Regions from separate parts of the Pseudomonas corni genome, predicted to be linked through region 1. Evidence: riboswitches for the same ligand, from Rfam matches in the RefSeq annotation. Region 1 holds a riboswitch; the other holds the start of a gene.
What was found. Region 1 has a riboswitch for manganese ahead of ACWKV9_RS18685 (TMEM165/GDT1 family protein). Riboswitches for the same ligand answer to the same signal wherever they lie in the genome.

Region 1 (10,191 bases):
CAGACACCAGCTTGGTGTTGGTGGCGTTTTTCTTGATGGCGGCGAACACGTCAGCCGGGACGGTTGCGCCGCGATGTGACGGATAGACCGGCATCTTGAAGGTGTCGGGATAACGCTTGAACATCGCGTATTGGCCCGGCGCCAGTTTGTCTTTGTACTGATCGACGTTCTGCGCGGTGATGGTGAACAGTGGTTTCTCATTGGCATACGGGTTAGCCAGGAAGCCACGGTCATCAACTGCGCCCGCATTGGTCGGCAGCGGTGTCCACGCCGGGATGGTGTTATTGGCGTTACCGGCTTTTTCCGCGCCCATCGGCGTCAGCGTGGTGCCGAGTTTGGCCGCCTCGGTGTCCGACACTGCGGCCATGACGCTGGTTGCCAGCAATGACAGACCCAGTACGCCGACTTGCAACAGACCCTTTGTTATTTTCATATTCATGGTCGTCCTTAGAAATTCATGCCAAAGCTGAGGGCTACGAAGTCGCGGTCATCCACCGTGGTGTACTTGCCGTCGAAGAAGTTGGTGTAGGAAAGGTTGGCGGTGTAGGTGTTTTGGTACTCGGCATCCAGACCCAGACTGATCGCCTTGCGACCTTCTTCAAAGTTAGCGCCAGGGCCCGGGGCGTAGCCGTCGACGTCATGGGACCAGGCGATGCTCGGTTTCAGGTTGATACCGGCGAAGACGCTGTTGTAATCCCAGATGGCACGGGCGCGATAACCCCAGGAATCGGTGGTAGTGAAACCCTCGTTCTCGCAGTAACGGCTTAGGTTGTTCTGCGCGGCGCCTGCCAAGGTGCTGGCGTTGAGCGCCTGGCATTGGCCGCCCGGCAATGGACCAGGCCCGTAGCTTGGGTCGCGGCCGTAACGCAGTTTTGAAGTGCTTTCCAGACCGCCAACGTGGGTCCAGCCCACCTCGCCCACTACCGTCAGACGTTCAGCGCCCATCACCTGATCGAAGAAGTGCGTCAGCGTGGTTTGCGCCTGGGTGATTTCCTTGCGGCGATAGCCGGATTGGTCAGTGTTCGGACGGCCTTGCAGCAACGACACGTTAGGGTTGAGCGGCGACAGACCCGAATACAGGATGTCGGTGGTGTTGAGCTGAATCGGTGCGTTCGGACGGTAGCTGACCTCGCCGCTCCACGCCGTACCGGTAGGCAACGTGGTGGAGAAACTCAGGCCGAACAGGCGAATGTCTTCCGGGTATTCAACGTAATAACTGGAGTTGGCGGCGACCACCACTGGCAGCAGCGTCGGGGCCAGACCTGCGGCCACGCCCAATGGCACGCCGTTACCTGCTAGTCCGCCAACGAGCCCGGCTGCGCTGTAGGCACTGGCTGGCCCGCCGCGACCGCTGAAGATCGGCAAGCGGCTGTGGTAATTCATGAAGTAGCCACCGAACTCAGTGTCCAGCGGTTCGAAGTTGTAGTGCATCGCCACGCCGAACTGGCCGCTGTCGCGGGCATCGCGGTCAGGACCTCGGGCCACGATGGCGCCCTCGTCCGGGCTGCCAAAGTTGACGCCTCGTTGCGCCAGGGTCCGCTGCACAGGGCCGCGCAAGGCCGCTGGCAATGCCGCGTTCAGGCTGCTCTGCGTGCGCAATACAGCGAGATTGTTGTTGCAGCCATCGGAGATCACATCGGGCTGCGAGAAGAACGTGCCGCAGTTGTCGGTAACGGTCTGGTCCCATTCAAGCTGGTAGAAACCCTCGGCCGAGAGGTTTTCAGTGATGCTCTGCGACAGGTAGAACATGTTGACCGGGATCAGGCCTTCCTTGATCTCGGAGCCTGGACGACGGAACGCGGACACATCGACCGGGTTGATGCTGTTGATACCGCCCTGGATGAAGGTACTTTCACCCCAGCTGACCACTTGCTTACCAAAACGCACCGATCCTGGCTCATCGCCAATGGAATAGTTGTGGTAAACGAAGGCGTCGAGCAACTGCCCGCCCGAGGATTTGGCGCCTTCTTTGCGATTGGAATCGCTGATGTCCTTGAAGTCGCGGCCTTCGTCCTTGAGTTCGAAGTCATACCAATACTTGCCCCGGACAAATACGCCGGTGTCGCCGTACTTCAACTCCAGATCGTGAATGCCTTTAAAGATCTTCGAGAACGTTTCCCCACTCTTGAAGTTCAGGTGGCCGTCGTCGGAGGTCTGTGAAAGGCCGTGTCCGCCGTTGTTGGAACCGATGAGGTTCTTGTTGGCGTTCTGGGTCGACCAGCTTGCGCCCACGGAGAGCGACGAGTCGAAGTTACCTTCAATTTCACCGATGTTGAAACTGACGCCGAATGCAGGACCGGCGAGCGAAGAGGCGAGACTGACGGCCAAAGGCAATTTCGCCCGGCGCCAGAACTGGTTTGCTGATGTCATCGACGCTACTCCATGTGCTTTTATTTTTATGGCAGTAAGTGATCCCGGAAACGACTCAGGCAGATAAACCCGCATGCCTGGTTGTCAACGCCTGTCGTGGCAGCCCATAAAAGCTGCGAAGCGAAAGAAGCGTTTTTCTCCGGTTTCTACCTAGTGCCGACTATAGCCAGCACGCTCCACTGCGCGATCCCTCTAAAGTGTGATTTGCAGCGTCAAAGCGTCTGGCACGCCGATTTCGGCGCACCTGTGTCTGTGGCAGGGGGGAGAATGGCTGATTTTGCAGATTTGGCAAGCGCGATGCCCGCCGTAGAGGCCTTGAGCCTTCTGCGCGTTTAAAAACAACGCAGAAGGCCGATTCAAAGCATGAATCAGAGGGTAGAAAGAAACGTGCTGTTGGTGCTCTGCCATTCGACGATGTCCAGACGAATGCGCTTCTTGTCGAGCTTGCCGACACTGGTCTTGGGAATTTCAGTAACAAGCGCGATCTGACTAGGAATCGCCCACTTGTTGATGTGGCCCAACTCCACGAACGGCTTCAAATGTTCTTTCAGCGATTTGGCATCAATGACATGCCCGTCACGCGCGACCAGCAGCGCAAAAGGTCGCTCGCCCCACTGCGGATCGGCGATCCCGACCACGGCCACTTCACGCACGGAAGGATGACGACTGCATAAGTCTTCTAGCGCGAGTGAGGAAATCCACTCACCGCCGGTCTTGATGACGTCTTTGATGCGGTCGCGAATGTCGATGGTGCCCATGCTGTCCAGCGTCGCCACGTCGCCGGTGTGCAACCAGCCGCCGGCCCACAACTGCGAGCCTTGCTCTGGTTCTCGGAAATATCCTTGGGTCAGCCACGGCGCGCGCAGCACCAGTTCGCCTTGGGTCTCGCCATCGGACGGCAGAAAGTTGCCGTCCAGGTCCACGATTGCTGCCTCCACCAGAATGCCAGGCGTCCCGGCTTTGATCCGAAACGTAAGGCGCTCGTCGTCACTGCCCGCCAGCAGGTCTTCATTGAGGTGCGCGACAGAAATCAACGGACCGGTTTCCGACATGCCATATGCAGCGGTCAACTGGATACCTTTGGCTTTCGCGGCCTCATACAACGACCGATTAAGCGAGCTGCCGCCGATGATGATGTTCCAGCCGCTGAAATCGACGTCCTTGGCGGCTTTGGCGTTGAGCACCATTTGCATGATGGTCGGCACGCAGTGGGAGAAGGTGACCTTTTCCTTGCGCCATAACTCCACCAGTAGCTCAGGGTCGTAACGGCCGGGATAAACCTGTTTTATGCCGAGCATGGTGGCCGCATACGGCACGCCCCAGGCATGCACATGGAACATCGGCGTAATGGGCATGTACACGTCGTCGTGACACAACACCCCTTCGATGCTGCCCATGATCGTTGCGACGGCCATGGAGTGCAGCACCAACTGACGATGGGTGAAATACACCCCTTTGGGATTACCCGTTGTGCCGGTGGTGTAAAACGTAGTCGCCACCGAGTTTTCGTCGAAATCTTCGAACTGATAGTCGGGGCTCGCTGCGGCCAACAGGGTTTCGTACTCGCCCACCAAGTTGGTCAGGTCGGCGGTTTTGTCGGCGGTGTCGGTAATCAATAGCGTCTTTTTGACAGTTGTCAGGTGCGGCTCGATGGCCTTGTACAGCGGCAGGAACTCACTGTTGACCAAGACGAACGTGTCGTCGGCATGATTCATGGTGAACAGAATCTGCTCGGGCGAAAGACGCACATTGACGGTGTGGATAACCGCGCCAATCATCGGGATCGCGAACATGCATTCCAGGTAACGATGACTGTCCCAGTCCATGACCGCCACGGTGTCCCCCGCCTTGACGCCCGCTTGAGTCAAGACGTTGGCGAGCCTTGAAATGCGCTCGTTGAGCGTCAGGTACGAAAACCGCGTCTGATCCCGATAAACGATCTCCCGTGATTTTTCGTAGCGGCTGCCGGACATCAGCAGCCGTTTGATCAGGAGGGGGTATTGGTAAGCGCCGTCGGCGGGTGGAATCACGCGAGTCTGCAACATAGGAATCCCTTTTCAAGGTGCATAGGCGTTGCGAAAAATATGCACTCTAGAGACCCCGCCCGCCAGTCAAATCAGCCAAAGGGATGATTTGAGTGACAAGTGTTAAGGCTGGCGTTGCGCCATTTGGTGCAGTGGAATGGACACGGCGCATACAGATTCTGTAGGAGCCAACTTGTTGGCGAGGCACACACTGCAGTGATTCAGGCAGATCTTCTCGCGAACAAGTTCGCTCCTACAGGGTGAAGCGGCCCTCAATGCATCTCGGTAAACGCCAGCTTCAGGCCCAACGCTACCAACACGCCGCCCATGGCGCGGTCAAACCAGTGCCCCATCCGCGCAAAGCCTGCGCGCACCCGTGCCTGGCTGAACAGGCGCGCGATCATGCAAAACCATAGCCCTGTCGCCACCGCCAGGTAAACGCCGTACCCCGCCTGAACCACCATCGGCGTGTGGGGATTAATCACCACAGTAAACAATGACAGGAAAAACAGCGTCGCCTTGGGATTCAAGCCATTGGTGACGAAGCCTGCGGTGAACGCCCCGCGGGCCGTGCGCTGGCCTACGGCAATATCGACGGGCGCATCAGAAGCGCTGGCCGGCTTGGCCCGCAGCGCCTTGATGCCGATGTACAGCAGGTACGCCGCAGCCGCCCATTTCAACGCATTGAACAGCACGATCGATTGCGAAACGATCAGGCCGATGCCCAGCAACGAGTACCCCACATGCAGGAAAATCGCGCTGCCCACGCCCATCGCCGTCCAGGTACCTGCCTTTCGGCCGTGGGTCACGCTTTCGCGAACTACCACCGCAAAATCAGGACCGGGGCTGGCCACGGCGAGCAAGTGAATCAGGGCAACGGTAAGAAATTCCGTCCAGTACATGGGGGTCTCCGGCAGGTCAGAGCAGCAGGCTCGGGTAAGGTCGCTACATTACTCTGCCGTCATTCGGAGCAAAAGCCTCGGAGTTGACCGTAGGAGCCAAGTTGTTGGCGAGGCGGTCAGGCGGCGTGCCAGATCCAAAGTCTCGCGAACAAGTTCGCTCCTACAGAATCTGCGCAGCAAAACTGATGAACACTCCTGGGCGGGTGTGATTGGCACAGATGCATGAAATTGTAGGAGTGCGTAACTGGCACAGAGGTCAGTTCTTGAAGCACTATGGGAGACGTCCTACAAGTCATCGCGCCCTTGAGCTACAGGAGCCCAGTACATGAGCGACAACCGCAAAGCCGTTTTCCTCGACCACACTTCTCTGGATCTGGGGGATCTGGACCTAACTCCCTGGCGTGACACTTTCGGCGAGCTTGAACTGCATGCCAGTACGACGCCCGATCAAGTCATCGAGCGTCTGCAAGGTGCGCAAGTGGCGATCTCCAACAAGATCATGATCGATGCGGCGGCCTTCGCGGCCTGCCCGGACCTCAAGCTGGTGCTGGTAACGGCCACCGGCGTCAATAACGTCGACTTGGAAGCGGCGCGCAAACATGGCGTGGTGGTCAGCAACTGTCAGGGCTACGGCACGCCTTCGGTGGCCCAGCACACGTTGATGCTGCTGCTGGCGATGGCCACTCGCGTGCTGGATTACCAAGCGGCGATTCACCAAGGTCTGTGGCAGAAATCCAAACAGTTTTGCCTGCTGGACTTCCCGATTGTCGAGTTGGAAGGCAAGACTCTGGGCCTGTTAGGCCACGGCGAGCTAGGCGGCGCCGTTGCAAGGCTGGCCGAAGCGTTCGGCATGCGCGTGCTGCTGGGGCAAATCCCCGGCCGTCCCGCCCGACCGGATCGCGTGCCGTTGCATGAGCTGTTGCCTCAAATCGACGCCCTGACCCTGCATTGCCCGCTCAATGAACACACCCGCGACATGATCGGCGCCCACGAGCTGAGTCTGTTCAAACCCCATGCGTTTATCGTCAACACCGCACGCGGCGGGCTGATCAACGAACAGGCGCTGGCCGATGCTTTGCGCAACGGCCAATTGGGCGGCGCGGCGACAGATGTTTTGACCGTCGAGCCGCCGGTTAACGGCAATCCGCTGCTGTCCGGAGATATCCCGCGCCTGATCATCACCCCTCACAGCGCATGGGGCAGCCAGGAAGCACGGCAGCGGATCGTCGGGCAAGTGAACGAGAATGCGCTGGGGTTTTATGCAGGCGCGCCGGTTCGGGTGGTGAGTTAACAGCGCCTGAGCTTTGTAGGAGCGCGCTTGCCCGCGATTGCGGTGTATCAATCGAAAACGTCGTCACAGGCACACCGCAATCGCGGGCAAGCGCGCTCCTACAGACTTGTGCTGTTAAACTCCGCCCTTTTTTCAGGAGCCTAAGATGGACCCGCGCAGTGAAGTGTTACTCCGTCAGGCTGGGCTGTTTCAGGGTTCATTGCTGTTGGCCGGCCTGCCCGCCGACGACTTGATGGGCAAGCTGCCCGCCGCACAAGGCTGGAGCTGGCACGCTGGCGACTTCTCGGCCCTTGAAGCACGTTTCACCGAGCGCACGCATTTCGGCGTTCACGCCCCCGAAGCCCCGTTCGATGCAGCCGTCCTGTTCCTGCCAAAAGCCAAAGACTTGACCGAATACCTGCTGAACGCCCTCGCCTCTCGCCTGGGTGGACAAGACTTGTTTTTGGTCGGAGAAAAACGTGCGGGCATCGAAGCGGCTGCCCGCCAACTGAGCCCGTTCGGTCGTGCTCGCAAACTCGACAGCGCCCGTCATTGCCAGCTCTGGCAAGTGACCGTTGAAACCCCGCCTCAAGCCGTCACGTTGGAAAGCCTGGCCAAGCACTTCGAAGTTCCGGCCGGTGACGCGCTGCTCAAAGTCATCAGCCTGCCAGGCGTTTTCAGCCATGGTCGTCTTGATCGAGGCTCGGCCTTGCTGCTGGAGAATCTTGACCGATTACCGGGCGGGCATGTGCTCGATTTCGGCTGCGGTGCAGGCGTGCTGGGCGCTGCGGTCAAGCGTCGCTATCCCGACACTCAAGTCACGATGCTGGACGTAGACGCGTTCGCGACCGCCAGCAGTCTTTTGACACTGGCGGCCAACGGGCTTGAGGCAGAAGTTGTGACGGGCGATGGAATCGACGCTGCGCCTAAGCACCTGGACGTGATTCTGACCAACCCACCCTTCCACACCGGCGTACACACCGACTATGCCGCATCGGAAAACTTGCTCAGAAAAGCGCGTGAACATCTGAAAAAAGGAGGCGAACTGCGCTTGGTCGCCAACACGTTCCTGCGGTATCAGCCGATCATTGAGCAGTATCTCGGGCCGTGCGCGACGATGGCCGAGGGCCAGGGTTTCCGGATTTATCGCGCCAAGAAGGCCTGAAATTAGCGCTTGCTCAACGCGACCTGTGTAGGCAAAATCCGCACCGTCCTAGGGGAGTAGTCTCCCGCGAACGCCACGTTCGTATGGCACGCATCAACATACTTGGCCCGAAGGCCATGGTGCGTGCGACCCCAGATCCGCTCAGACGGATCGGTGGTTTGACAAGACCTATGACACGCACACCTTACCCGGGGCGGGGAGGCTGTACGTGTCATAGCCGTGTCGACCCGCCCCTTAGGAAAACCTGATGCTGGAATCCCTGTTGGTCCCCACCGCTGTCGTCGCACTTGCCGAAATCGGTGACAAGACCCAACTCCTCGCACTTATCCTCGCCGCTCGCTTTCGCAAGCCCTGGCCGATCATTGCCGGCATTGTGGCTGCGACGCTGGCTAACCACGCCGCGGCTGGTGCTGTGGGCGCCTGGTTCAGTAGCTTCCTTTCCGATGCCGTGCTGCACTGGATTCTCGCCGCCAGCTTCACCGCCACCGCATTATGGACCCTGGTCCCAGACAAGATGGACGACGACGAGGCCGGCACAGGGCGCAAGTTCGGACCGTTCCTGACCACGCTGATCGCATTCTTCATCGCGGAAATAGGCGATAAAACGCAAATCGCCACAGTGATGCTGGCCGCGCAATATTCGTATCTGTGGCTGGTGATTCTGGGCACGACGCTGGGGATGTTGATCGCCAACGTGCCGGTGGTGCTGGCGGGGAATTTCGCGGCAGAGAAACTGCCACTGACGTTGATCCGACGCATTGCCGCCACGGCGTTCTTCGTGCTGGCAATTGTGGCGGTTTATAAGGCGATGCAGATCAGCGGTTGGGTCTGATTCTGTAGGAGCGCGCTTGCCCGCGAACGCGATCGGCCTACAACACATTTGGTGTCTGGCACGACGCAATCGCGGGCAAGCGCGCTCCTACAAAAACGTTAAGACTTCGGCGCTTGCTCGTACAGCGGCATGACCTTGGGGATTGCCGCCTGCAAGGACGCAATACGATTGGTCGACGCCGGGTGGGTGCTCATGAATTCAGGTTGTGAAGCGCCCGATTGAGCGGTCATTTTCTGCCAGAGAGTGATCGCGGCGTTGGGGTTGTACCCGGCACGCGCTGACAGCTCCAGGCCCAGCAAATCCGCTTCGTTTTCGTTGGAGCGGCTGTTCGGCAAGGTCAGACTGTAATTGACCACGGTGTCCGCCAGCGCAAGGCTGTCCTGCCCCAGTCCCAAAAACGCACCAGCCCCTTGTTTGGCCATTTGCACGCCATAGGCTTTGGACATGGCTTCACGACCGTGTTCGCGCAGGGCGTGAGCGATTTCATGGCCCATGACCGCCGCCAGTTCGTCGTCGCTCAGCTTCAGCGTATCGATCAGCCCGGTATAGACAATGATCTTGCCGCCCGGCCCGCAGTTGGCGTTCAGGTCGTCACTCTTGATCAGGTTAACTTCCCACTGCCATTGCGCCGCATCCGGCCGCAACTTCGGCGCCTGAGCGATCAAACGCTTCGCCACGGTCTGCACTCGCTTGGCTTCGGCGCTGTCCTTGTCCAGCACGCCTTTGGTGGTCGCCTCGCTGACGGTCTCCTGGTACGACTGGGCGTACATCTGGTTGACCTGATCGGTCGAGAGCATGCTGAACATGTACTGCTTGCGCTCAACACCCACCGAATCGCCGCTGGTGGTATTGACGGCGGAGCAACCACCCAGCAGCACGGCTGCGCTCAAGGTACAAAGGGCAAATATCTGACGCATCGAAAATCTCCTGAAAATCATGGCGCACATCCTAGGCAATACCGTGTGCATCTACCAGATGGCAGCGGTTTGCCATGTCCTGAAAAATCGTGGGAGGGAGCCTGCTCGCGAGAGGCCCGCTCAAATAACCCCTCTTTGAAAACAAGCAACTTCTCGCGAGCAAGCTCCCTCCCACAAATTCATCACAATGAGGCTTCAAGCCGGGGTGAGGCATTCCGGTGCATTGAGCTTTGGATCATTAATCAAATTAGCCAGAGGCCGCTCCCGCAAAGCAGTTTGTGGGGCCGCGAGCAGCGCCTGCAAAACCGGTAACGGTGTATCGTTCGCTAACCAGTCGGCTTGGCCCTGGGCATCGAGAATCAGCGGTCGACGCTGATTCGCCGCAGCCTGAGTGATTACCGCAACGCTTAAATAGGTGTGGCCTTCAACCGGATACGCTTCCCAAATCCCTGCGAAAAACAGCGCCGAACCCTCCCCCGGCGTCAGCCAGAACGGTCGCTTGCGCACGTCTCCGCGCCATTCGTAGAAACCATTGGCGGGCAGCAGGCAACGACGCTCACGAAAAGCCTGGCGAAACATCGGTTGTTCAGCCACGGTTTCAGCGCGGGCATGGGCGGGGGTGCGAGACATATCGGTCAGCCACGGCGGGGTCAAACCCCAACGGGCGCGGGCTAATTCTCTGCACGGCTCACCCTCGTCGGAAACTGGCCC
Region 2 (10,191 bases), on a different contig from region 1:
CGTATCAGGTACGCGCCGCGAGCTTGTGCAGCAAAAACCGATGATCCGCCGAGAACAGGCGTCTGTAGGTGAGCAGCACAGCGCCTACCGTACCCAGGGCAGAAGCGGCGGCGATTAGAAACATGATCACGATCTGGTAGCGCACGGCGTCCTCGGGGTTTTCGCCTGCCAGCACCTGACCGGTCATCATGCCTGGCAAGCTGACGATGCCGACGACCGTCATCTGGTTCAGCGTCGGCATCATGCCCGCCCTGACCGCTTGCCGTGTTGCGTCCTGCGCGGCCTCCCAGCGAGTGCCGCCGAGCGCCAGGATCATCTCGATCGTACCGCGTCCGGTGGTCAGTTCCTGGGTCATGCGCTCCATACCAAGCGACACGCCGGTCAAGGTGTTGCCCAGAATCATCCCCAGAATCGGGATCGCGTATTGCGGCTCGTACCAGGGGTCGATTCGAATCACGGCGAACAGTCCAATGGCAGTCACCAGCCAGGAGCTGATCCATACCGAGGCCACGCTGTCCAGACGCTGACCTGCGTAGGTACGCTTGCCCCGGCCTGCCGCTGAAGTGCCAGCGACCAGCGTCATCAGGCACATGATCGGCAACACCACGTACCAGCAGGCGAACTCGAACACCCAGCCCAGCACGTAACCGATGGCTAATAATTGCACCACCGTGCGAATCGCAGCCCAGATCAGTTGGCGCTCCAGACCGAGCCTGAGCAGCAGCGACAGCGCGCCGTTGATGAGGATCAGACTGGCGGCAATGGCCATGTCCAACGCAGACAGGTTCTGATAGTTCATGGTGTCTGGGCATCCATCAAGCGGCCTGCATCCATGGTCAGACGCAGGTTGCTCACCCGCTCGGCCTGCGCTTGATCATGGGAAACCCAAACGTAGGCGCGGGCCGATGAAGAGCGTCCATCGAACCAGGCGCGCACCAGTTGCTCGACCGTGCGGGCAGATGCAGGGTCAAGCGCGGCGGTCGGCTCGTCGAGCAACATCACGTCGGGGCCGGTCTGCAAAATTCTGATCAATGCGACCACCTGAGCCTCGCCGCCGGATAAGTCCGCTGCAGCTTGCTGAAGAAATGCGCGGGTTTTGCCGGCGGCGGTCAACAGTTCGGTGACGGTGTCCAGGTTGAACGTTTCGCCGGTGAACGCTTTGAGACTGTAGGGCAAGCGCAGGTTGTCTTCTACCGTGCCTTCGATCATCGCCGGGCGCTGGGAGAGATAACCGACATGCCGCCGATACCCCGGCACCTGAGCACTGGCCACGCGCTCGCCCCGCCAGAGCAGATGCCCGGTATCCGGCGCATCGAGCAGCGCCAACGTGCGCAGCAAGACACTTTTGCCAGAGCCGGACGCGCCGGTGAGTGCCACCCGATCACCGCCGCGCAAGCAGAAATCGGTAGCGTGCAGCAAAGGCGTGCGGCGCAGCGGATCGACGCGGGTGACGCCGCTCAGTTCTATCAGCACGTCCTTTGGGGGCACAGCAACATCCTTTAAAACCATGAGCGCAGGCCTTGGGCAAAAAACGCGATAGAGCATAACTCCGTGCTCGTCAAAAACCGGTGAAACAGACGCGTGATCTGCCGAAATCTGGATTCGACGCACGACCCGTGGGAGCGGACCTGTCCGCGAAGACGATGTATCAGGCGCAACAAGTATGTCGAATCTGGCGGCCCTTTCGCGGACAGGTCCGCTCCCACGGGGTTTGTGTAGGGCGAACCAACGCAGATACCTGTAGGAGCCAACTTGTTGGCGAGCCAGACACTGCAGGGTGTCAGGCAAACCTTCTCGCGAACAAGTTCGCTCCTACAGGGTTTGTGTTCGGCGCAGATTGCTGGACCGAGCTGATATCCCTGTAGAAGCGGACCTGCCCACGAAGACGATGTATCAGGCGCAAAAAATGTAGCGAATCGGGCGGCCCTTTCGCGGACAGGTCCGCTCCCACGGGTTTGTGTAGGGCGAACCAACGCAAATCCCTGTAGGAGCCAACTTGTTGGCGAGACAGACACTGCGGTGTGTCAGGCAAACCTTCTCGCGAACAAGTTCGCTCCTACAGGGTTTGTGTTCGGCGCAGATTGCTGGACCGAGCTGATATCCCTGTAGAAGCGGACCTGTCCGCGAAGACGATGTATCAGGCGCAACAAGTATGTCGAATCGGGCGGCCCTTTCGCGGACAGGTCTACTCCCACGGGGTTGGTGTAGGGCGAACCAACGCAAATCCATGTAGGAGCCAACTTGTTGGCGAGACAGACACTACGGTGTGTCAGGCAAACCTTCTCGCGAACAAGTTCGCTCCTACAGGGTTTGTGTTCGGTACAGATTGCTGGACCGAGCTGATATCCCTGTAGAAGCGGACCTGCCCACGAAGACGATGTATCAGGCGCAACAAGTATGTCGAATCTGGCGGCCCTTTCCCGGACAGGTCCGCTCCCACGGGGTTGGTGTAGGGCGAACCAACGCAAATCCCTGTAGGAGCCAACTTGTTGGCGAGACAGACACTGCGGTGTGTCAGGCAAACCTTCTCGCGAACAAGTTCGCTCCTACAGGGTTTGTGTTCGGCGCAGATTGCTGGACCGAGCTGATATCCACGTGGGAGCGGACCTGTCCGCGAAGGTGGTGGTGCAGCCGGTACATCTCTGTCATCTGAACCACCGCCTTCGCGAACAGGTTCGCTCCCACAATGAATCTGAAGCGCTGCTGATTTTTCGGCAAAACCAAAACTTTAGAACAAGACGCTGGCGATGCGCCGGAAACGGCAGCAGTCCCGGGGAGCACGGCCAGCTTGCGCTGGACTATGCTGAGCACAATCGCCCCTGCGTTCGGAGACCGGTCATGAATTACTTCCTCGCGCAAGCGTTCAACAACCTCTGGGCCAATCAACGTTTGCTGAGCGCCTGCGAAGCGCTGAGCGAAGTCGAATACAAAGCGCCGCGCACCGGTTTCTTCCCTTCGATTCAAAGCACGCTTTGCCACATTCTGGATGTGGACGATTACTACCTCGCCGCGCTGTCAGGTGACTTGGCTGGACAGGCGCTGCCTTCCTGTTCGAGCAGGACCTTTCTCGAAGTAGCGTCTGCGCAAAGGACAACGGATCGTGCGTTAGTGGCGTTTTGTAAAAGTGTGGTGGGCGCAAATGCTGCGCGCAAGGTCAGGCTGGATCGTGCCGAAGGGCTGTTTGAGGAGCGCATCGACCGGATCTTGCTGCATCTGTTCGAACACCAAATCCATCATCGCGGCCAAGTGCATACCATGCTTTCAGGAACCCGCGTGGCGCCGCCGCAACTGGATGAGTTTTTCCTGCAGGCCGATGGCCGATTGCGCGAAGAGGAAATGCACGTATTGGGATTGAGCGAGGCCGACATCTGGCAGTAACGGGCGCTTAAAGATTATTACGCGCCCGCACTGACTCACGATCAGGCCGACAGGTGTTCGTAGAGAATGGTCGCACCGACCAGCATCAACACCACGCCGCCGACGATTTCCGCGCGCTTGCCGACCATCGTCCCCAGCACTCGGCCGAGCATCACACCAATCGTTACCATCGTCATGGTGGCAAGACCGATGGCTGCGGCGGCAACAAAAATGTTTACGTCGACAAACGCCAGGCCCACGCCGACTGCCAAGGCATCAATGCTGGTGGCAAACGCTGTCACGGCCAGCACCATGAACGAATGCTGGGTGGGTTTTTCTTCCTCTTCTTCCTCATGCTTCAGGCCGTTGTAGATCATGTGCAGGCCAAGAATGACCAGCAGCGTGAACGCAATCCAGTGATCCCAGCTTTCGACGAACCGCGAAGCAGCCTGACCGATGCCCCAGCCGATAATCGGCGTGATGGCTTCGATCACACCAAAGATAATACCGGTGCGCAGGGCTTCGAGAAAACGCGGTTTGTGCAGGCTGGAGCCTTTGCCGATGGCCGCCGCGAAGGCGTCCGTGGACATGGCCAGGGCAAGGAAAATGAGGGAAATCGGATTCACGGTTACGTCCAGTCGGGCTATGAGTCAACGACACAACCACACGCCCGACTTTAGGCATGGAAGTGTCGCTGGTCTCACCAACCGAGAACGGTGTCCGCACCACGGCAGGTTGCCGAGAATGTTGATACGGACGCTTTTGCAATGCTGCAAAAGCAGGTTACTCCCCAACGAAGGTGCGCAGTCTAGTCAGTTACTTGTGAAAAAAACATTAATAAGTTCACCGCCATAGCGGCAACGCTCCGCTCTGTCGGTTGAGCTCCCCATCGCAGAGCCCATCAGCGTGTCGTCCACGCGCGCAACAACGTCGCAACCTCCTCCGCGCGCACCGGCGGGCTGAAGAGAAAGCCTTGCACGAAGGGGCATTCCATCTCTTTTAACCGCTGCAGCTGGGCCATGGTTTCGACGCCCTCTGCGGTGATGTCCAGGTTCAGGGTTCTGCCAAGCGACAGGATGCTGCGCACGATGGCGTCACTGCGGTCGAAAGACATCATTCTGGACACGAAAGAGCGATCAATTTTTATCGCATCCAGCGGATAGCGGTCGATGTAGCCCAGTGAGCTGTAGCCCGTGCCGAAGTCATCGAGGGCGACGCGAATGCCCAACGCACGCACGCTTTCCAGCACTTTGGCAGTGGCCTCGGGCTCGTGCAGAAACACTGACTCGGTGATCTCTAGCTGAAGCTCACGGGCAGCGACGCCGGTGGACGCCAGTATCTGGCTGACCTGGGACGCGTAACCCGGGCGATTGAACTCGGTTCCCGAAACGTTCACATTCAGATGCAACTGCAGGGAGGAGAATTCGCGTTTCCAGTGCTGCAATTCGATGCATGCCTGACGCATGACCCACTGCCCCAGTTCATGGATCACGCCGATGTCCTCAGCCACAGAAATGAACACGTCCGGAGGGACATGGCCCAGCTCAGGATGCAGCCACCTTACCAAGGCTTCGACGCCGCTGATTTCGCCGGTCTTGACGTTATAGATCGGCTGGTAGACCACGGAAAACTCGTCGCGGGTAATGGCCTGTTTCAGCGCGTTTTGCATCATCAATGCATCGACAGCGGCTTTGCGCATCGATGCGTCGAATAGGGTCCAGCGCCCTCGCCCTCTTCTCTTCGCCGCATACATCGCAACATCGGCATCGCGCAGCAGATCCTCAGGGGATTGGTGGGTGTGATCGGCAGTCACGATACCCAGGCTGCACGAGGTAAAAATATCCTGGCCATCGATCACCACCGGCAGACTCAACTGGCTGACGATGCGCTGGGCCAGGTCTATGGCCAGTGATGCCTGATCATCGCCTGCCAGCAGGATGGCAAACTCGTCCCCTCCAACACGGGCAAATATGTCCTCGGCTCTGATGCAATTTTCGAGTCGCCGGGCGACGACCTTCAGCAGGTGATCGCCCGCCAGGTGGCCTAGGCTGTCGTTGACGAACTTGAATCGATCGAGATCGAGAAACAGCACGGTGGCCGCTGGAACCTGGTCCGGCCCGTCCCTGTTGAACATGCCTAACAGCCGGGACATCAAGTAGGCCCGGTTATGCAACGAGGTGAGATCGTCGTGAAACGCAGCGTAGGAGAGCTCTTCTTCGATGCGTTCCCGCTCCAGCAACCGGGTTTCCAGCGCGACCTTGGCGTCCCTGTCGGCTTGCGCCTGGCGAGCGAGCAATTCCGCTTCCTTGCGTTCGCTGATGTCGCGCTGGACCGACACCCAATGGGTGAACCAGCCGCGTTCGTTAGCCACCGGAACGATGCTCAGTTGAACCCAGAATTTGCTGCCGTCTTTGCGTTCATTGATCAGCTCGACCTCAATGGGCTGCCATTTTTCCAGCGCATCACGAATGCTGTCCAACGTCGCACGGTTGGTGCTATCTGAATGGAGAATGCGCGGCGTCTTGCCAATCACGTCCGCTGAATCGAACCCTGTGGTCGCCAGGAATGCCGGGTTGCAATAAACGATTCTCGGCCCTGGTAGATCAATCGGTTCTGCTTCAGTGATCAGGATCGCGTCTTTGGCGTTCACGACCACTGATTCGAGCAACCTCAAGCGTTCGATAAGTGGATCATCGGAATGCGCGGCTGGCACGTCTTTGGCCGCAATCATTGTGCTGAACAAGGCGCCGTGGGTTTGCAGCGCGTAAGTCTGCGCCGCGCTCAAGCGCTGCAGCGGCTCGGCGCTGCTGACGAGCAGCACCCCCAGCAAATCCTCGTCTGCCCCGCGCACCGCGATGCCGACCATGAAACCGTCGCAGAACTGCATGAAGCGGTGGAACAGGATCGGGACTGCCTGCCCGGTCACTTGGCTGATAACAATCAGATCATCCTGTGCGATAGCGGCGCGCAGAAAATCTTCAGCCGTGGCTTCCACCGCCAAGTCTTCCTGGGCGCCATAGCTGGCAATGACCCGCCAGATCCCCTGCGCTCCTCCTATGAGCAATCCACGGGTGCAATCTGCCGAATGCGCAGCGGCTTGCACCAGCAGACTCAGCGCATCAGCGCGCTGAGTATTTGTGTCATTTACCATGTCGATTGCCCGCAAAGTAGCCCGGCGGAATAAGCTGCCATGTCAGAGAAGATATCACCTAGCCATCACTACACCTCACGGTTGTGACTAATGGCGGGGCTTGATGGGCAGAGAGTTGCGCCAGCCAATCCGTGCGATCAGCAAATCACTCGCAGCCTATTCGCACGGATAGCGACGGCACCATCGACTGTCTGCTTAATGCTGCATGGCATAGCGTCGGCAGTGTTCCAGGTAGCCTTTTTCATGACTGCCGACCAGTTGCACGACGCTGGACCAAAGCCACGAAGGCGCGTCGAGCGTCTGACTTCGATTGCCTTGCAAATCATTGATCCAGGACGAGCGGGTTGCTTGATCCATTTGCCGTGCGTGTGCCAGGCCGACCACTCGCGCCAGATACCCCGCTGCGCGCATCGCCTCACGCTGGCTCAATTGGTCGAGCTCAAGCTTCATGTCCTGGGGCAGCAGCTCACGGATGAAAAAGCCACGGTCGAGCATGCGTATGGCGATCATCCGGTTGCCAAGACCGGGGGACAGAGAGCGGGCGCCTTCGACCACTCGCTTGCCGTTGTCCCTGGGCATCGAGGTTCTTGAGAAGCGAGGCGCTGCGGCCGCGACGGCCTCCTTGATATCGAGCAGACAATATTCCTGATCGTCGTCATCCCCCACGCCCAACAGCACGGCGTAACGACTTAACCCCAATGAACTGCAGCCCTTTACCCAATACGCCGAGTCCAGCAGTTCGACGCGGTCGTCGCTGGAGCGCCCCTTGAGCGAGGTCACCAGGGCGTGGATCTCTGGTGTGGCGCACAAGGCTTTGAGAGCGTCGCGCTCGGGTTTGGACAGGGACCAAAAATGCTTTCCGAGGGGGATGGTGGGACGCGTGTCTTCAATGCGCTCCTGGGCCAGATGTTTCCAGGTCCGCCGGACCGCACTTCTCATGCCCGCTTTCACCTGCGCAGGCCGTGGCGGCTCTTGGTCGGCATCGTCTTCGAACGCCTGTTCATAGCCCTGCATCATTTCTTCGAGCATGCGCGCTGTGGCGACGCCGGGCAGGTCAGAACCTCGGGCGGCGGTGGCCAGTGACAGCGCCAGCCGCACCAGATCATGAGCAGGATTACCGATGACGGTCTGATCCAGATCGCGGATGTGGATGTCAATTCGCCCTTTCAAATCGCCGGTCGGCCCAAGATTACCGGCGTGGCAATCCCCGCAGATCCACACCGGCGGCCCGCTGGGAAGACGTCGCCCTGATTGGCTGTGCAGCCATTCGTAAAACTGCACGGTGCTGCCCCGCACATACGCATGGGCCGATTGCGCCATCTTGAGATTACGCAGCTGATTGAGCGGTTCGATGCGAGCGGATGGGCGAGGTGTTTTCATTGGGCGCATTCTTGAATTGGGATATTCAAGTTGACCTGTGGCCGTGTCGAGATGTTTCAAGTTATTACGAGATGACGGATTTATTACGACGCTGGCGTTCATAGAGCAACGCCTGTGGGAGGCAGCTTGCTCGCGATTCGATGTTCTGCCGACAGAGGATGTAGTGAATGTACCGGCCTCATCGCGAGCAAGCTCCCTCCCACAACGGTGGATGCCGGGTGATTTTTGATCCAAGCGCAGCCGGCGTCACCGCGACGCCAATGGCGCAATCAAAACAACCCCAACTGCCCGCCGACCAATGTGCCGAAATCGTCCTGCACGAAGGGCAGGATCGCGTCTGCTACCGGCTGTAGCTGGCGGGTGATGTAGTGGTCGTAGTCGATGGGGGCAGTGCGGATTTCCAACGGTTCTGGCCCGGCGACGGTAATGACGTAGCTGATCCAGCCACGGTTCTGGTACTGCAATGGCCTGCCCTGCTGACGGTTGTAGTCGTCGGCCATACGGGCGGCGCGCACATGGGGCGGGACATTGCGCTCGTAGTCGTCCAGCGAGCGGCGCAGGCGTTTGCGGTAGATCAGCTGATGATCGAGTTCGCCTGCCAGGGTGCGGCGCACGACGTCGCGCACATAATCCTGATAGGGCCGACGACTGAAAATGCGCAGGTAAAGCTCCTGCTGGAATTCCCGGGCCAGCGGCGACCAGTCGGTGCGCACGGTTTCCAGGCCCTTGTAGACCATTTCATCCTGGCCGTTGGCCCGTGTGACCAGCCCGGCATAGCGCTTTTTGCTGCCCTCTTCCGCGCCACGAATGGTCGGCATCAGAAACCGCTTGAAGTGGGTTTCAAACTGCAGCTCCAGCGCGCTTTCTAGCCCGTATTCCTGCTGCAGATGCTCGCGCCACCACAGATTGACCTGTTCGACCAGCGCCTTGCCAATAACCGCCGCCTCTTCCTGAGCATGGGCGCGCTTTAGCCAGACGAACGTGGAATCGGTGTCACCGTAGATCACTTCATAACCTTGGTCTTCGATCAGCTTGCGGGTCAGGCGCATGATTTCGTGGCCGCGCAGGGTGATCGACGATGCCAGTCGCGTGTCGAAAAAGCGGCAACCGCTGGACCCCAGCACACCATAAAACGCATTCATGATGATCTTCAGCGCTTGGGACAACGGCGCGTTGTGCTCGCGTTTGGCCGCCTCACGCCCCTCGGCGACGCGGGCCACAATCTCCGGCAAACAATGCCGGGTACGGGAAAAACGCCCGCCGCGAAATCCGGGCACGGTGTCCGCATCTTCCGGTTGACGCAGCCCTTCGACCAACCCCACCGGGTCGATGAGAAAGGTGCGAATGATCGACGGATACAGGCTCTTGTAATCGAGCACCAGCACCGACTCATAGAGCCCGGGACGCGACTCCATGACAAAGCCCCCGGGGCTGGCTTCTGGCATCCGCTCTCCAAGATTGGGCGCCACGAACCCCTGACGGTGCATCAGCGGCATATATAAATGCTCGAAGGCCGCCACCGAGCCACCGCTGCGATCCACCGGCAAACCGGTCACTGTCGCGCGCTCCAGCAAAAACGTCAGCAGCTCGGTCTTGTGAAAGATCCGCGTGACCAGCTCACAGTCCTTGAGGTTGTACTTGGCGAGTGCCGGCTTGTCCTCGGCGAACATGCGGTTGATCTCATCCATACGCTGATACGGCGTGTCGATGGCCTTGCCTTCGCCGAGCAATGTCTGCGAGACGTTTTCCAGACTGAACGAAGGAAAATTCCAGGTCGCCGAGCGCAGGCCCTCGATACCGTCGATGATCAGGCGCCCGGCGGCGGAAGCGAAAAAGTGGTTGTTGCCGGCACCATGCTCACGCCAGCCCATGACCTCGCCGCCACGCCCTAGCCGCAACGGCACCTGCAAGCGCTGCGAATGCTCGTGCAGCACGCGCAGATCGAACTGAATAACGTTCCAGCCAATGATCGCGTCCGGATCATGCCGCGCCACCCACTCGTTCAAGCGCTCCAGTAATTGCTTGCGGGTGTCGCAATACTCAAGGTTGAAATCGACGTGGGAGTCATCGCCATTGGCCGGGCCAAGCATGTAGACCTGACGTTCGCCGCAGCCTTCTACGGCGATGGAGTACAACGCGCCATGCTCAGTGGTTTCGATGTCCAGTGAGCACAGCTTCAGGGTCGGGCGATAGCCAGTAGCGGGTTTGAGTTGCGCGTCCTGCAACACGCCATTGGCATCGGCTGTACCGCTGAATGCCACAGCTGCGGTGATGAAACGCTCCATCAGATAGCGCTCTGGCGG

Region 2: linked by a shared signal. The riboswitch ahead of mntP (manganese efflux pump MntP) and the one ahead of ACWKV9_RS18685 (TMEM165/GDT1 family protein) in region 1 are both predicted to bind manganese.

The regions. Positions count from the first base shown of each region.
Region 1 is NZ_JBSKHW010000012.1:74,470-84,660, reverse strand. It holds gene ACWKV9_RS18715 (DUF1329 domain-containing protein) at 1-433, opposite strand, end outside; gene ACWKV9_RS18710 (DUF1302 domain-containing protein) at 448-2,370, opposite strand; gene ACWKV9_RS18705 (fatty acid--CoA ligase) at 2,739-4,415, opposite strand; gene ACWKV9_RS18700 (LysE family translocator) at 4,667-5,296, opposite strand; gene ACWKV9_RS18695 (2-hydroxyacid dehydrogenase) at 5,622-6,587, shown strand; gene ACWKV9_RS18690 (methyltransferase) at 6,733-7,731, shown strand; yybP-ykoY riboswitch at 7,771-7,891, shown strand; gene ACWKV9_RS18685 (TMEM165/GDT1 family protein) at 7,979-8,563, shown strand; gene ACWKV9_RS18680 (M48 family metallopeptidase) at 8,662-9,480, opposite strand; gene ACWKV9_RS18675 (SOS response-associated peptidase) at 9,676-10,191, opposite strand, start outside.
Region 2 is NZ_JBSKHW010000027.1:4,126-14,316, reverse strand. It holds gene ACWKV9_RS27410 (ABC transporter permease) at 5-799, opposite strand; gene ACWKV9_RS27405 (ABC transporter ATP-binding protein) at 796-1,488, opposite strand; gene ACWKV9_RS27400 (DinB family protein) at 2,512-3,378, shown strand; gene mntP (manganese efflux pump MntP) at 3,420-3,983, opposite strand; yybP-ykoY riboswitch at 3,982-4,161, opposite strand; gene ACWKV9_RS27390 (putative bifunctional diguanylate cyclase/phosphodiesterase) at 4,259-6,508, opposite strand; gene ACWKV9_RS27385 (DUF2252 domain-containing protein) at 6,704-7,888, opposite strand; gene ACWKV9_RS27380 (DNA polymerase II) at 8,158-10,191, opposite strand, start outside.